One region of the Leisingera sp. ANG-M6 genome, then DNA from elsewhere that is predicted to be linked to it. Evidence: riboswitches for the same ligand, from Rfam matches in the RefSeq annotation. Region 1 holds a riboswitch; each other region holds the start of a gene.
What was found. Region 1 has a riboswitch for cobalamin ahead of RA24_RS12210 (ABC transporter substrate-binding protein). Riboswitches for the same ligand answer to the same signal wherever they lie in the genome.
Positions count from the first base shown of each region.

Region 2: linked by a shared signal. The riboswitch ahead of RA24_RS10955 (aromatic ring-hydroxylating oxygenase subunit alpha) and the one ahead of RA24_RS12210 (ABC transporter substrate-binding protein) in region 1 are both predicted to bind cobalamin.
Region 3: linked by a shared signal. The riboswitch ahead of RA24_RS19185 (ABC transporter substrate-binding protein) and the one ahead of RA24_RS12210 (ABC transporter substrate-binding protein) in region 1 are both predicted to bind cobalamin.
Region 4: linked by a shared signal. The riboswitch ahead of RA24_RS01530 (DUF1636 family protein) and the one ahead of RA24_RS12210 (ABC transporter substrate-binding protein) in region 1 are both predicted to bind cobalamin.

Region 1 is NZ_JWLG01000014.1:29,384-33,519, forward strand. Features, by position in the region: partial or broken gene istA (IS21 family transposase) at 1-748, shown strand, start outside; partial or broken gene istB (IS21-like element helper ATPase IstB) at 711-1,507, shown strand; gene RA24_RS22265 (hypothetical protein) at 1,625-2,026, shown strand; cobalamin riboswitch at 2,346-2,556, shown strand; gene RA24_RS12210 (ABC transporter substrate-binding protein) at 2,822-4,136, shown strand, end outside.
Region 2 is NZ_JWLG01000013.1:218,890-223,025, reverse strand. Features, by position in the region: gene rpiB (ribose 5-phosphate isomerase B) at 1-367, opposite strand, end outside; gene RA24_RS10960 (hybrid-cluster NAD(P)-dependent oxidoreductase) at 508-1,593, opposite strand; gene RA24_RS10955 (aromatic ring-hydroxylating oxygenase subunit alpha) at 1,598-2,833, opposite strand; cobalamin riboswitch at 2,941-3,139, opposite strand; gene RA24_RS10950 (dihydrofolate reductase family protein) at 3,396-3,947, shown strand; gene RA24_RS10945 (TetR/AcrR family transcriptional regulator) at 3,951-4,136, shown strand, end outside.
Region 3 is NZ_JWLG01000022.1:91,693-95,828, reverse strand. Features, by position in the region: gene RA24_RS19190 (FecCD family ABC transporter permease) at 1-944, opposite strand, end outside; gene RA24_RS19185 (ABC transporter substrate-binding protein) at 941-1,951, opposite strand; cobalamin riboswitch at 2,091-2,283, opposite strand; gene RA24_RS19180 (chemotaxis protein CheW) at 2,422-4,035, opposite strand; gene RA24_RS19175 (chemotaxis protein CheD) at 4,032-4,136, opposite strand, start outside.
Region 4 is NZ_JWLG01000003.1:23,516-27,651, forward strand. Features, by position in the region: gene glpD (glycerol-3-phosphate dehydrogenase) at 1-626, shown strand, start outside; gene cobO (cob(I)yrinic acid a,c-diamide adenosyltransferase) at 735-1,370, opposite strand; cobalamin riboswitch at 1,422-1,631, shown strand; gene RA24_RS01530 (DUF1636 family protein) at 1,729-2,139, shown strand; gene cobW (cobalamin biosynthesis protein CobW) at 2,142-3,176, shown strand; gene cobN (cobaltochelatase subunit CobN) at 3,330-4,136, shown strand, end outside.

The DNA of each region.
Region 1 (4,136 bases):
CGAGGATGAGCGGGCGAGTCTGGTGCCATACGTCGGCCCCTTTGATGGTTTCCACGCTGTTCCGGCATCAGTCTCGAAGACCTGTCTCGTCCGGTTCGACAAGAACCGCTACTCGGTGGATGGCCGCGCCGTCGGCCGGCCAGTCGAGATCCGCGCCTATGCCGAGCGGGTCGAGTTCTGGCAGGACGGCAAGATCGTAGGGCGGCATGAACGAGCCTTCGGGCGCGACAAGGCCATCTACGATCCGCTGCACTACATCCCGGTGCTGGCCCGCAAGCCCCCTCTCGCGCATGCACGCATGCGCTGCCGGGCAGCGGGACGCCCTCAGGAATGGGGCTCCCTTCAAGGACAGGGAGCTGCCATCAGCGATCAGGCGCATTCAGCGCAAACTGGGCAAGGTGCCCAATGGCGACCAGCCCCCTCTCGGGACATTGCTGCGCAATGCCCTGCCGGGCAGTGGATGGTCCAGATCCTGAGAATGATCCCCACCGATGGGCTGGATGCAGTGGATGCTGCCTGTGCCGAAGCGCTGAACGAAGGGGCCTCCGCGGCCTCGGTCGTCACCAACATTCTGGCCCGGCATCGTGAGCCGCCGCTGACCATCGATACGCCGGACGCGTCACGCTGAATGCGTGCCTCTGGCACGACGCGACTGACCTGCGAGCCCGTGGCCGACTGCAAACGCTATGACCGCCTAAGGAGACACATCCGTGGAAAGATCACAGGTGCTGGACGCGTCACGCCGTAGGCGTGCCTCCGGCACGACGAGCCAGCTGAAGCTCTACGGCATGAAGGCCGCCTACGATGAGACCATCGCCACGGCGGTGAAGCGTCAGCACGAACCGCAACAGATCATCCATTGCCCGGCAGGCGCATGCGCAGCATGCTGCCGAGAGGGGGCGATCTGCTGAACGCCGAGATCAGTGAGAAGCAGGCGCGCTCGATCAAATGCCAGATGACGATTGCCAAGCTGCCCCTGGCGAAAGAGGTCGATGAGTTCAGCTTCGAAGGCACGCCGGTCAACGAGGCGCTGGTCCGTGATCTGGCGACCGGAGAGTTTCTGGCGCAGCAACGCAATGTCGTGCTGATCGGCGGCACAGGGACCGGTAAATCCCACCTTGCCGTCAGCATCGCTCGGGCGTGCATCCGCCGCGGCAGACGGGGGCGCTTCTTCAACGTTGTGGACCTGGTGAACAAACTCGATGCGGAAGCCCGCGCCGACCGACAGGGGCGCACGGCAGATCTGCTGTGCCGTCTCGACTTCCTGATCCTCGACGAGCTTGGCTATCTCCCCTTCGCACAAACCGGTGGTCAGCTATTGTTCCATCTCATCAGCCGCCTCTACGAGCGCACATCGATCATCGTGAAGACCAACCTCGACTTCGGCGAATGGCCCTCGGTCTTCGGCGACGCCAAGATGACTACCGCGCTGCTCGACCGCCTTACCCACCATTGCGACATCGTCGAAACGGGCAACGAGAGCTGGCGCTTCAAAACCCGAGAATAGTCGAGCCGACGCTGGCACGATACGGCTTCGCTTGGTGGAGGCTACACCGCATCGGGCCAGCTAACCGCACGTCAAACAGGGGGTCAATTTTGGATGCCTATAGGGGGTCAAAGTTCCATGCCGATTGACACCACTGGCGGAACAGGAGGCGCGAGCGGGGATGTTGGAGACACGAAAAAGGAAAGGTTCTGTCGCAAATGGCAAAACTATGTGTCGCCCGACAATTTGTGTCAAACGTCAGGCAAAGCTGACCCGATGCTGACTGTTTTTAAGGAAAAATTGCCTGCACCTGCCAGGCATTTCCACCCCAATTGTCAAGCATTTCTGACCCAAGACAGGCCGGTTTTCGCTGCAAACGCAGCCAAGGCGCCATCCTGTGTCCTCTTTACGCAGGCAGCTGACGTCGCAGCTTCATGCAATGGACGGCAGGTTCGAGCCCAACTTGTACCTTGGATTTCTTCGCTGCGCGTGCTCGCCGCAACAAAATCGTCGCAACTGCATCATTTTGGGCGCCGCTGAGCGGCGTAAAAAACAGCCGTTCAAGCATGCTGCAGAGAGATCTGTCACCCGAATCCACAGGTCGCCGGACGGAGCTGACTTCCGCCCCAATTGCAGCTAGGGGTGCCCCGAGTGTCGGCTTCGCGCAGGGAAGCCAACTTAATAGAGGCACTGCCTGACAGGCCGGTTCATTACAATACAGGCTACTGAGGCAATTTGGCTGAACCATTAGCTGCAAAGGTCATTTCCATTGAAACTGACCCTCTTGAAACTTGCAGCTTTTGGCCCACCTCGAGCCCTTACCTATTGGTTCGGGGCAATTGACAATTCTGTCAGCGTTCGCCTACCTGCTTTCGATGGTTCCTCAAGGCAAAATGCTGAGAGGATGAAAAGGGAACACGGTGAGGTGTAGCCAACAGGCGCTAAATCCGTGACTGCCCCCGCAACTGTAAGCGGATAGCGACGCCAAGCACCCACTGGCCGTATGGCTGGGAAGGATGGCGCAGCCAAGACCCGCAAGTCAGGAGACCTGCCATCGCGATTTCAACCACACCGGGACGGGGCGTCCTGGAAGGAGGCCTCATGGCACGCATCCTGCGTATCTCGGAAACTTGCTCCCACTGTTTGGGCTTGCTTGGACGTAGCCGCAGGTGCGGTTGCCGTCCCTGACATCATCTTGTCCATGCAGGTTCCGCAGCTGCCTGCCTAACACCTGAGCTGACGCAGCTGTCCACTGAATCAGCGCTTGTTATATTATCACATAACTTGTACACCTCACCCCAAAATTCCCTTGTCAGAAACCTAAGGACCAAGGACATGCCGAATTATTCACGCGCTTTCTGGACCAAAACCCTCGCCGCAACCTGCCTCGCCGCTGCGGCGCTTTTGAGCCCTGCAGCCGCAGAAACCAAATTGGAAATGGTGATTGCCGCGCCGTTTGGCCCCAAAAGCAGCATTCCTGATCCCCGTGCCCGCCAGAATGGCTGGCTCAGCAACCGGGCAGGCGTGTCGGAAACGCTGATTGGTATCGGCTATGACATGACCCTTCAGCCGCGCCTTGCCACCGGTTTTGAAAACCTGTCTGAACGGGAATGGAAAATCACCCTGCGCGAGGGTGTAAAATTCCATGATGGCTCTGCGGTCACCGCCCAGGCTGTCAAAGAGTCGTTTGAAAAGCTGAGCGAAGAGGGCCACCCCGGGAATAACCCGCGCCTGGTCAAGCTTCTGAACATCGAATCCATCGAGCTGGTTGACGATAAAACGCTGGTCTTCCGCACCAGTGCACCGAACTCAGCTTTCCTGTGGTCGCTGACCGAACCGTCGGCGGCTGTCATGAAAGACGGCACCGATGCAATGCCGCTGGTGGGCACTGGTCCGTTTGTCTTTGAAAATGCGGAAACGGACAAAACTTATGTGACCACTGGGTTTGCCGATTACTGGGGCGGCGCGCCGAAACTTGACCGTCTGGTGATCGACGCGATCAGCGACCCTTCGGTTGCGGCACTGGCACTGCAGGCGGGTGATGTTGATCTGGTCACCAACTACCCGGAACCGGATTTCGCCAAGCTGCTTGAAGAAGGCAAAGGCCAGCTGTTCTCGGAGGCAACCGCGCGACTGTTCTTCTTGCAGCCACGGGTGAATGACGGTCCACTGTCCAACCAGACGCTTCTGAATGCCGTTTCGCTGGGCCTGGACCGTGACACCATCGTTGCGGCGACCCTGGCAGGTGTCGGTGGGCAGTCGGCCAATGGCATCTTCCCAGCCAGCATGAAATCCTGGGTAAACGGCGATATCAGCCTGTCCTATGACCCGGCCAAAGCGCTGGCCATGCTGGATGAGGCGGGAATTACCGACAGTGACGGCAATGGCATCCGGGAGCTGAACGGCGAAGACATCGTGCTGAAGATCCGTAGCTACGAAGGCCGGGCTGCGCTGCGGCCGACACTGGAAATCTCGCAGATCATGCTGCAGCAGATCGGTCTGGGCGCGGAAATCGCAATGGGTGAATTCGGCGCAAACAACGAGGCACTTAAAGCTGGCGAAATCGACCTGCACCTACAGGCCTGGGGCACCGCCCCGCAAGGCGATCCGGATTACTTCCCCAGCACATTGGTGGCGACGGATGGCAGCT
Region 2 (4,136 bases), on a different contig from region 1:
TTTCCAGCGCCAGCCCTTCACCAACCACGCGGGCGCCGATCGACAGCATGTTGGCATTGTTATGGGCACGGATCATCTTGGCTGAAAACGTGTCGGAGCAGACACCGCAGCGGATGCCCTTCACCTTGTTCGCCGCCATCATGATGCCCTGGCCGGTGCCGCACAGGACAATGCCCAGAGTGCAGTCGCCAGAGGCCACCAGCTGTGCCGCGGCGGCGCCGTGCTTGGGATAATGGGTGCTTTCCGGGGTTTGCGGGCCGATGTCCTCGACCTCCCAGCCCTGCGCTTCGATATGGGCGGCAACGGCCTTGCGCAGCTCGATGGCGGCGTGGTCGCTGGAAAGGGCAATGCGTTTGCTGGCAGTCATGGTCTGATGGTCCTGTGTCGCAACGGGGGTATGAGGCTTGGCCCCGTGTTGACCAAGGGACGGGCGCGGCGTCAATCCCTTTATCGCCGCAGGCCCGGACCAGAAGGGAGCGGAGGGCCCGCGGGAGGCCCTCCGACAGATCAGATTTCCACTTCGACCCGGCCAATCGGGTTGGAGCAGCAGGCCAGGATATACCCTGCCTCCACGTCCTCTTCCGAGATGCCGCCGTTGTGGACCATATGCACGTCGCCTGCGGTCTTCTTGACCTTGCAGGTGCCGCAAATGCCGAAGGTGCATCCCGACGGGATGTTGAGGCCCGACGCCTTGGCCACTGCCAGCACGGTGTCGGTCTCGGTGCAGGTTGCGGTGACGCCCGACGCTGCAAAAGTGATCTCGGCGGCGGCGGTTTCTGCCGGAACAACATCGTCCAGCTCCGGCGCATCTGCCTCTGTCTCCACCGGCGCGCCAAAGCTTTCCTGGTTGTAGTTCTCCATGTCGAAGCCCAGGCCGTTCAGCATGTCGCGCACCGCCTGCATGAACGGCTCCGGCCCGCAGCAATAGACCTCGCGCTCCAGGTAGTCACCGGCGATCAGGCCCAGCATGATCTGATTGAGCTGCCCGCGGTAGCCGGTCCAGACCTGATAGGGGTCGTCCTCCTCCACAACGAAGTGCAGCTTGATGCCCGGCACCCGCGCCGCCATGCCCTCAAGCTGGCGCCGGGCGATGATCTCGCTGGGGCGCTTGGCGCAGTTGATGAAACAGACGTCCGGCGATTGGCCGCGGTCGAACAGGTACTGGGTCATCGACAGGCTGGGTGTGATCCCGGAGCCTGCGGAGATGAACAGGAACTTGCCGTTCGGGCGCTTGGGCAGGGTGAACACGCCCGCCGGGCCGGAGGCCTTGAGGAACATGCCCGGTTTCAGGCTGTCCAGCATCCAGCGGGTGCCGATGCTGTCTCCTTGCGCCTTCACCGTCACTGAGATCGACAAGGGCCGCGACGGCGAGGAGCTGATCGTATAGGTCCGCCAGACTGTCTCCCCCGGCACCGGCAGCTCCAGGGTCAGGAACTGGCCCGGCTGGTATTTGAACCACGCGCCCGAAGGCGCGCGGAAGCTGAAGGTGGCGGTGTTCGGCGCTTCCGGCACGACAGAGACGCATTCCAGCATCTCGTCGTCCTTCCACGCCAGGGTTTCGTCCAGCGTCTCGAAGTTTGCCTGCAGTCCCATACGCTTACTCCGCCGCGATCAGGTGGCGGCCGGTCAGCGCGCGGGTCAGATGGTCGGCGTACCAGTTGGAGAACTGGATGACGCCGCTCTCCTGCACTTCCGAATAGGGACCGGGCTCATAAGCGGGCGAGTTGATGCCGCGCTGGTTGTCCTCTACCACGATGCGGTCCTCGTCGTTGGTGGCAACCCAGACCTCGGTCAGCCGCTTCAGGTCATAGTCCTGACCTTCCACCGCGTCCTTGTGCACCAGCCACTTGGTGGTGACTTCGGTTTCGGTCGGGCTAATCGGGGTCACCCGGAACACGATGGAATGATCTGGCAGGAAGTGGTTCCAGGTGGTCGGGTAATGGAACTTCAAGAGCGTGCCGGCATCGGCAAAGGGCACCCGGCCGAGTTTCTTGGCCACTGCCGCCTTGCCGTCCATGGTATAGCTCTCGGCGCCCTCGTTCAGTGGCATCCGCGCCACCCGGTACTGGCCGCGCGCATCGATCTGGAACTGCGCCGGCACGCCCGCCGCTTCGATCCGGTCGAAATGCTTTTGCAGATGCGGCGGGGTCTCACCGCCCTCGACGCCGGTCACCGACGGATCTTCCGGGAAGGTCCGGCACAGTGACGGGTGGTTGCCGCCGCAGTGATAGCACTCGCGGTTGTTCTCCCAGACCAGCTTCCAGTTGCCGTTCTCGATGATCGAGCTTTCATAGGCGACCTTAGCGTTACCCAGGTCATGCGGCTCCAGATAGGGGCGCGCAACTGCGGCAAAAGCGTCGAAGTCCGGCGCCTCATCCGCCAGGCAGATGTAGATCAAGCCGGCCAGGTCACGGCAATGCACCGGCTTCAGCCCGTGTTTGGAGGCATCGAAGTCCGGCCCCATATCGCGCGCCCACAGCAGTGAGCCGTCCAGCTCGTAGGTCCACTGGTGGTAGGGGCAGACCAGCTTGGGCGAGTTGCCCTTCTTGGCCTTGCACACAACAGAACCGCGGTGGCGGCAGGCGTTGTGGAAGGCACGCACCTCGCCATCGGTGCCGCGCACGATGATGACGTTGTAGGCGCCGACCTGATGGGTCACGAAGTTGCCCGCCTTCGGGATCTCGCAGGCGGGAATGGCAAACAGCCATTCGCGGTAGAAGATCTGGCGCATGTCCAGATCCAGCACGCCCGGGTCGGTGTAAAACGCCTGCTCCAGGGAATAGTTTTTCTGACGGGCGACCAGTTTGGCCAGAATTTCGCTGTCGTGAAGCATCTGCTTCTCTCCTTTGCCGCATCCCCGCGGCAGGTTGGCTTGGCTGCGGGCATGGATAGAGAGATTGCAGGCCACGCGCCTGCAACCGCCCCGCCGCCGCCCGCGGTTGACGTTTTCGGGGCAAGGCTGGTTTCCGGACTGTCCCGGGGCCATTCGGCGGCGGGGCCTGGCACCTTCCCGAAGCCGTTGCTTCAGTGGTTATTGCCATGCCTTGCCCGGGGTCACCGTTGCGGGGGCAGTGCCGGAATTTCACCAGCTTCCCAATTCTCCACCCCTAGGGGCGGCACCTTGCTGAAGCGGAAAATGCCCGAATCCCGCGCCGCCGGCGGAGACAAATCCGACCCGCCAAAACCGGAAAAAGACATGCATGTTTGCCATGCCTGCAGGGACAGGGATGTCCAGAATCTCAAACCGGCATCCGCCAGCCCGTTTGCGGCAAGCGCTTATCTTTCATGCGGTTAGGCGCTGCCAGCCGCTGCAGATCGATTCGCACGCAGCGAATCTTACGCTGGCCCCTTGGAACACGAATTGCATTTAACTATATGACGTATAGTTAAATGATATGCAGGAGAATCCGATGACCACCGGCCACGTCTTCATCGCCACCAGCCTCGACGGCTTCGTGGCCCGGCAGGACCATTCGCTGGACTGGCTGCTCAAACAGCCCGACGCCGAAGATGACGATGGCGGTTTTGCCGCCTTCATGGACAGCGTAGACGGGCTGGTCATGGGGACGGGCTCATTCCGCACCGTGCTGGGGTTCGGCCAATGGCCCTACACCAAACCGGTTGTGGTCCTCAGCAACAGCCTGAGTGAACAGGACATTCCCGAAGAGCTGAAGGACAAGGTGCGCCTCAGCACCGCCGCACCCGCAGACCTTATGCAGGAGCTGCAAGAGCAAGGCTGGACCCGCGCCTATGTCGACGGCGGCCGGATGGTGCAGTCCTTCCTGCGCCAGGGGCTGATCGCCGATCTGACCATCACAACGGTTCCGATCCTGATCGGCAGCGGCATCCCCCTGTTCGGCAGCCTGGACCGGGACATCGACCTCAAGGTGGCAAGCTCCCGCATCCTGCCCACCGGCATGGTCCAGACCACGTTCCAGGTGGCCTGACCAATGCCCCCGCGCATGGGTCGCCCGCCCAAGGGCAGCCGCACCCTCAGCAAGGATGATGTGCTGCAGAAAGCCTTGGAGCTGCTTGACGAAGGTGACAGCAAGGCCCTCACGTTCAAGGCACTGGCAGCGGCGCTTGGCGTCACCCCAATGGCCGTTGCCCATCACGCCGGCACCAGGGACGAGATG
Region 3 (4,136 bases), on a different contig from region 1:
CGGGAGACGATATCGGCGGCGATCAGGAACACGGCGCCAGTCAGCGCCGCTGCTGGCATCAGCCTGCGGTGGCCGGGGCCTACCAGGAACCGTGCCGCATGCGGGATCACCAGGCCGACAAAGCCGATGGAGCCGACGATCGACACCATCACCGCGGTCATCAGCGCGGTGGCGAAGATCAGAACCACCTGCACCCGCCGGACCGGGATGCCAAGCGAAGCGGCGGAATCGCTGCCAAAGGTGAAGGCGTCCAGAGCACGGGCATGAAAGCGGCAGATCATCCAGCCCGCCAGCGCCAGCGGCACCGCCAGCCACACATCCGGCCAGCGCACGCCGCTGAGGTTGCCCATCAGCCAGAACATGATGCCGCGGGCCTGATCCGCATTGGCGGACTTGGCGATAATGAAAGCGGTCAGCGCATTGAATAGCTGCGAGCCGGCAATGCCCGCCAGCACGATCTGCGCAGCTGCGGCGCGGTTGCCCCCTGCCCCGGCGGCCCGCGCCAGAATGGCGACAAAGCCAAACGCCAGCAGTGCGCCGTTAAAGGCACCAAAGGACAGTGACAGGGCGCCGCCGCCAAGTCCTGCAATGGTGACCGCCACCGCCCCGGTCGAGGCACCGGCCGATATGCCCAGAATGTAAGGGTCCGCCAGCGCGTTGCGCAGCAAGGCCTGCAGCACTACACCCGCAACCGCCAGCGCCGCCCCGCAGGCTGCAGCCACCAGCGCCCGCGGCAGCCGGTAGCTCCAGATGATGCCCTGATCCACCGGGTCCACCGGTAGGCCCGCCCCGGCCAGCTTGTTGGCCAAAACGGACAAGACAAGGTCAGGCGCAAGCGAGGTTTCCCCGATCATTGCGCCTGCCAGAACCGCCGCGGCCAGCACCGGCAGGGCAAGGCAAGCGCCCCGGAAGCCCTGCCAGGCCAGTACGGCGGCTGCACTCATGCGCCGTTGCCGATCGCGCTGAGTTCTTCCGCCAAGTCTTCCAGCGCCGGGATGGCGCGGATGGTGGCGTCCATCGCCTGGGCGTCCATCACCACGATGCGGTTGTTTTTAACCGCATCCATCTGGCTGGCGACCGGGTCATTGCGCAGGAACTCAAGCTTCTTCTCGTAGTCATCAGCGGCAAAGCGGCGGCGGTCCATACGGGCAATCACGATCACCGTCGGGTTGGCTTTCGCGATGGTCTCCCAACCGACGGTCGGCCATTCCTCGTCGGTCTCAATGACGTTTTTCAGGCCCAGCTGCTGCATCATGTAGCCCGGTGCGCCCTTCTGGCCGGCCACGAACGGGTCGCTTTCCATCTCGGGCGAGGAGAACCAGAACACAGCGGAGGCGTCGTCCAGCGCAACCTCTTGCGCCTTGGCCACAGCCGCGGCCTCACGAGCCTTGTAGTCGGCGACCAGCTCAGCGCCTTTTTCTGCCTCGCCGAAGATCGCCGCCAATTCCTCAATGCCCTGATAGAGGCTGTCGGTGGTGAACATCTCGGTCCGGGTGCCGTCGCCGCCGGTGGTGTTGTCCTTGCCGACGCAGTCCGCGGGCATCACATAGGTCGGGATACCAAGATCATGAAACTGCTCGCGCTTGGCGACGATGCCTTCGGGACCGATATGCCACTCATACTGGGCAGCCACCAGGCCCGGGCGCTTGGCCACAACGCTTTCAAAGCTTGGGTCATTGTCGGCCAGGCGCTCAACCTTGTCGTTCAGTGCGGCGTACTCGGGCAGAACATCGTTGAACCAGACCGAGGTGCCCAGCACCTTGCCACCCAGACCCAGCGCATAAAGTACCTCTGTTGCGGCTTGGCCAACGGTCACGGAGGACGCAACCGGTGCCTCGAAAGTGACGGTTTCACCGCAGTTTTGAATAGTCAGCGGAAAGTTTTCGCTGGCTGCTGCGGCCTGAGCTGCCGCAACGAATGAAAGGCCCATGAGGCCGGAACGCAGAAACATGATCTTCGATCTCCATGTGTCAATGACCGGAGAACGGGTGAAGGGCATTGACCGGCAAGGCGGAGGGTTTCCCCTTCTTGCGGCGCCAGGAACGGGCGGCGCATCTAGCCGGCAACCTCCCCGGACAACCCCGTCCGGTGTGTTTCGGTTTTCACCGGCAGGTCTCCTGACTGGCGGGTCACTGTCTGTCCCGTCTTCCCGGACCCTTCAGGCCCAGTGACACGATGGGACAGCACTCGCCGCCTACAGTTGCGGGGGCAGTTCCGTTTGGCGCCAGGCGGCACCGCGGATTCCCTCTTAGCCCTTACGGGACCGGTAAAGCGCGGGTAGCGCATCACTTCTCTTGCGGCAAGAAAAACTTCGTCGGTCAGCAGAATTCTTCGGGTCTAGTCATGCAACTCCACGCTCCGTGCAGGCATCGACCCAGGACCCGCGGCAGTTAATTGCGGAAACCGAAAGCGCTGAGTGCTCTAGGCCGCCTTGAAGCACCGGTCTACCAGTGCGTTCGTATCCAGGATCAAAATCGACTCGAACCTGCCGTCTGGTGTTTTGTGCTGCAGGCACCCGGATACATCCTCAGCGATGCTCTTGGAGGTATTCTGCTGGTCCAAGGGCTTCAGTTCAGCCACGCGGTTCTCCGTCGTGATGATTATTTCATCGACGGTGTCCACGAGTATTCCAAACTTCTGCGCGTCATGCTTGAAAATCAGCACTTTCTGATCGCGGCCGGACCCGGGCGGCAGCCCATACAGCACACGTGGATTGAACAGGGTGATAAGCTCTCCCCGCAAATTCAGGATGCCTTCGACGAAGCTCAGTGAAAACGGCGGTTCGAGCAGGTCAATTGGGCGGTTGATCACCTCGCTGACTTCGGAGGTGTCGAGCGCGAACCGTTTTTCGAAAGTGAACTTGATAAATGTGCGCCTTGCCGCGCGGGCCTCCAGTTCAGCGGCCTCTTCTTCCGTTTTCTCGGGTGGAAAAATCTCCTGGCAGGCTTTGGCCGCAGCCACAAAACTTGGCTCCTGCAATAGCTTTGCCGGATCAAGCATCATGACAATCTGGTTGTTCTTATCCAGCAGACACCCGTTCACAAGATCACCGCGCGGCAGGGCCAGCTTGGCAAAGAGCAGCACTTCATCCTCGAAATAGGGCAGGATGCTGTCGATGGAAAAGACCATGAGCCCGACCGGCCCTTCTGCGGTGTCGATGATCAGCATTCTGCGCTCCTTGGGGATCGTGGCCCCAAGCACAAATTTTGCACTATCTCCCATGAATCCGCGGAAATCTATGACGGGCAGGATAACGCCGCGCAGATTTGCAGTGCCGATCACATTGCCACCCACCAGCAGCGACTGTTCCAGCTTGGGAACGGTTCTGACCTCCTTTACAAACCGCAGGTCGATGGCGCAGGTCGTGTGGCCGGTTTGAAATGAAACGCAGGCGAGCTTTTTGCCTCTGCTGAGTTTGACCGTTTCCTGTCCGGGGCCGTTGTCAGCCCGCGGCAGTTTTTCCAGGTTCAGCAGTTCGTGCGGGTCTAGGACCTGAACCAGCCTTTCGCCGTCATTGAATTTCAAAACCCCGTCGATAACAACATCCTTGATGCCGTCGCCATTGGGGCGGAAATCGACCCGCGCCACGCCTTTTCCGTTCAGGACTTCACCCGTTCTGTCGAAAAGAAGGCCAATGCAGTGTTCGCCATGTTCGACAATTGCAACCTTGCGCGATTGCGCGCGCTCAATAGCCGGAAACTCAAGCAGGCTGCGCAAATCAATCACCGGAACAATCATGCCCCTGAGGTTGAAAAGCCCCAGCATGTAGGACGGCGCAAGCGGCACAGGTGAAATCTCATCCGGTTCATTCACGATCTCCTGGAGCGCCGAGACGGAGATTGCAAACTCGCTGTCGTCGATCAGGAATGAACCGTATTTGTCCGGCTTCCCCCGTTTTGCCCGCACATTGTGCGGCTGGGCCAGTTCCTTCTGAGGAACACTGCTGTCCCCAACTCCAACCGCTGGGCAGCCTGCCAGATCGCTAGCCGAAGATTGCGCGCCAAGGATCAGCGGGTTTGAAGTCTCCGGTTTCATGATTGTCCCCCCAGGCGCGGAATCGCTTTGACTGTGAATTCGCCGCTGCTGCAATCGATGGTCACCTGCCGCCCCTGCATGCCGCCGACATCCTCGTGAAT
Region 4 (4,136 bases), on a different contig from region 1:
ACTACCTGATTGATTTTGCATCAGGATATTTCAATCAGCCGCTCAAGCGCGAGGATATTGTCTGGACCTATTCCGGCGTGCGCCCGCTTTATGACGACGGCGCCAGCTCTGCCACCGCGGCGACCCGCGAATATGTGCTGACACTGGATCAGGCACAGGCGCCCCTCTTGAATGTCTTCGGCGGCAAAATCACCACCTACCGCAAACTGGCCGAAGCGGCGCTGGCGAAAATCGGCGAGGTTTTCCCGCAGCTGCCCGCGGACTGGACCGCAGGCGTGGCCCTGCCCGGCGGCGATTTTGCGGTGGCGGATGTGGAAAAGCTGCAAGGCAAACTCGCGGCGGACTATCCGTTCCTTTCGCCCTATTGGACCCGCCGCCTGATCCGCGCCTATGGCACCGAGGCCTGGGCGGTGCTGGGCGAGGCCAAATCCGCCGCTGATATGGGGCAGGACTTCGGGGCGACGATCACCGCGCGGGAACTGGACTGGGCAATTGCCCGCGAATGGGTACGGACCGGAGACGACTACCTGTGGCGGCGCACCAAGCTGGGACTGCGGCTGGATGAAGCCCAGCGCGCCGCGGTGGATGCCTATATTCAAGGCAAAGCGGCGCAGTTGGCGGCATAACTCAAAGGGTGGCGCCCGGCCCGGCGGGGTGGAAGCGAAGCGCCCGGCCCGTGGGGGCGGGACGGGCGCTGCCCGGCGTGCCGCCGGGCAGGACATTCTGAAAGGGTCTTAAAACTCCACGCCCTTCTGCGCCTTCACGCCGGCGCGGAACGGGTGTTTGATCTGCCCCATCTCGGTCACTAGGTCGGCGATCTCGATCAGCTCCTCCTTGGCGTTGCGCCCTGTCAGCACCACATGGGTCATCGGCGGCTTCTGCTCCACCAGGAACTCCAGCACCTCCTCCAGGTCCAGATACTCATAACGCAGCGCGATGTTGATCTCGTCGAGCAGAACCATGGTATTGCGCTCGTCCAGGATCATCTCCTTGGCCTTTTCCCAGCCCTTCTGCGCGGCGGCAATGTCGCGCGCCTTGTCCTGGGTTTCCCAGGTGAAGCCCTCGCCCATCGCATAGAACTGGCAGAGATCGCTGAAGTTCTCCTCGATCAGGGTGCGCTCGCCGGTCTGCCAGGCGCCCTTGATGAACTGCACCACGGCGGACGGCATCCCATGGGCAATGCAGCGCATGATCATGCCGAAGCCGGAGGAGGATTTGCCCTTGCCCGGCCCGGTGTGGACGATGATTAGGCCCTTCTCGCCTTCCTTGGTCTTCATCATCCGGTCGCGCGCGGCCTTCTTCTTGGCCATCTTGGAGGCGTGACGGGCGGCTTCTTCCTCTGAGATGCCGGTTTCAGACTTTTCGCTCATGGGGGCTCTCCAGCTGTTTGACCCCATGTCTTGACAAAGAAGCCCGCCATAGCGCAAGGGGGTTCAGCTGGTTCCTGTGAAAACAGGCGAAGAGGGAATGTGAAGGCCTTGCCAAGGCTCAAGCACAGCCGCCCCCGCGACCGTGACCGGATGAGGCCGCCATGCCACTGGGAATACGTCCCGGGAAGGCAGGATGGCCGGCAAGGCCTGAGCGCCTTGGCATCCGCAAGCCGGGAGACCTGCCAGCGAGAGAGAGATCAACGGGCAGACGGGGTGTTCTGCGACCGGGTGAGGGACTGGCACGACACAGTTCCTTTCTGGCCATCCCGCACGCCCTGCCGCGACAGGAGACGCGCTGATGGCTGACGATATGGCAGGCAAGACTGCCAGCACCCAGGGACCGGTCACGCTGACCGTTTGCCTCACCTGCCGCCGCGAGGGCGCCGACCCGGAGGCCGCCCGCCCCGGCGCCATCCTTCACACAGCCCTGGAAGAAGCCGGAATGCCCGAAGGCGTTCGCCTGCGCGGCGTCGAATGCCTGTCCTCCTGCAAGCGCGGCTGCGCCGTGGCCTTGGTCGGCGGCGAAGAACGCTGGACCTATGTCTACGGCGACCTCGACCCGGACCAGCATGTCCCCGAAATTCTGGAAGGCGCCGCAGCCTATGCCGCCACTACCGATGGGGTCGTGCCCTGGCGCGAGCGCCCGCAGACTTTCCGCAAGCAATCCGTTGCCCGCATCCCGCCGGCCAAGTTCTTCTCCGAGGAGTAAACATGAGCGACCTCAACAAGATCCCCGTCACCGTCATCACCGGCTTCCTCGGTGCGGGCAAGACCACCCTGATCCGCCACCTGATGCAGAACCCGCAGGGCAAGCGCCTGGCGGTTGTGGTGAACGAGTTCGGCACCGCTGGCGTTGACGGTGACATCCTGAAATCCTGCGCTGATGAAAACTGCCCAGCGGAGAACATCATGGAGCTGGCAAACGGCTGTATCTGCTGCACCGTGGCCGATGACTTCATCCCCACCATCGAACAGCTGATGGACCTGCCCGAAAAGCCCGATCACATCGTGATCGAAACCTCCGGCCTGGCGCTGCCCAAACCGCTGCTGAAAGCCTTTGACTGGCCCGCGATCCGCTCCCGCATCACCGTCGACGGCGTGATTGCGCTGGCCGATGCCGAGGCGGTCGCCAAGGGCCAGTTCGCCCCCGACCTGGACGCCGTGCAGGCCCAGCGCGAGGCGGACGACAGCATCGACCACGAAACCCCGCTCAGCGAAGTGTTCGAGGATCAGATCTCCTGCGCCGACATCGTGCTGCTGTCCAAGGCCGATCTGGCCGGCGACGCAGGTGTCGAGAAGGCCCGCGCGGTGATCGAGGCCGAGGCACCGCGCAAGCTGCCGATCCTGCCGATGAGCGAAGGCGTCATCGACCCGCGCATCATTCTGGGCCTGAATGCCGCTGCCGAAGACGATCTGGAGGCGCGCCCCAGCCACCACGACGGCCACCACGACCACGAGCATGACGATTTTGAAAGCATCGTTGTCGAAATGGGCGAAGTCTCCGACCCCGAAGCGCTGCAGAATGCTATCGTGAAACTCGCCCGCGAGCGCAATATCCTGCGCGTCAAAGGCTATGTCGCGGTGGAGGGGAAACCGATGCGGATGCTGGTTCAGGCCGTGGGCGAGCGCCTGCGCGCCCAGTATGACCAGCCCTGGGGCGCGCAGCCGCGCAAAACCGCGCTGGTGGTTATCGCCGAGCATGACGACATCGACGAACAGGCCATCCGCGCCGAGCTGGGGGCGTAAGCTGATGCCCCTGACCCGTAAACTTCATGAGCGGAAAGGATCGCGCCCGTCCCGGGGTGGGCGCAATCGCGCCCGCCCATGGGGGCGGGTCGGGCGCAATCCGGGGCTTCCGCCCCGGGACACCATTTTGCTGGCCGGGAAAGGCAGAAACTGATGCACGTCGTCTTCCGCGAAAGCCACGGCCTTGACGAGACCGACACCCCGCAGGACCTCGGGCAGACGCCCGCGGACCTTGTGGTGCTGTCCTTCTCCGACAGCGACCTCGGCGCCTTTGCGGCGGGCTGGCACCGTGCGGACGGCAAGCTGCCCAGCTTGCGCCTCGCCAACCTTGTGGCGCTCAAGCACCCGCTGTCGGTCGACGTTTACGCGGAACAGACACTGGAAGGCGCCAAGGGCGTCCTTGTCCGCCTGATTGGCGGCGAAAGCTACTGGTCCTACGGCCTTGCTACCCTGCAAGACCTTGCCCGGCGCAAGGGCATCGCGCTGGCCATCCTGCCAGCAGACGGCCGCGAGGATGCGCGGCTGGATGAGCTGTCCACCCTGCCAGTCTCCACCCTGCGCCGCCTGCAATCCCTGTGCGACGCCGGCGGCGCCGTCGCTGCTCAGGCGGCGCTTGCACAGCTTTCGCTGGCTGCCGGTCTCTACGCAGGCCCGGTTCTGGGTCTCAAGACCACACCCGAACACGGCTTCTACGACCCAGCTAAAGGCGTGCTTGCGGACCTGCCGCCGCAGGACAAACCGCTGGTGCTGGTGAGCTTCTACCGCTCTTACCTCACCGCTGCCGACACCGCCCCGGTGGATGCCATGATCGAGGAGCTCCGCGCCCGCGGCTATGCGGCCTATGGCGCCTTTGCCGCCAGCCTCAAGGCGCCCACTGCCGCGGACTGGCTGCGCGAAAAACTGCCCTCGCTGAGCCCGGCAGCCATCATCAACGCCACTGCGTTTTCCGCCCAAGGCACC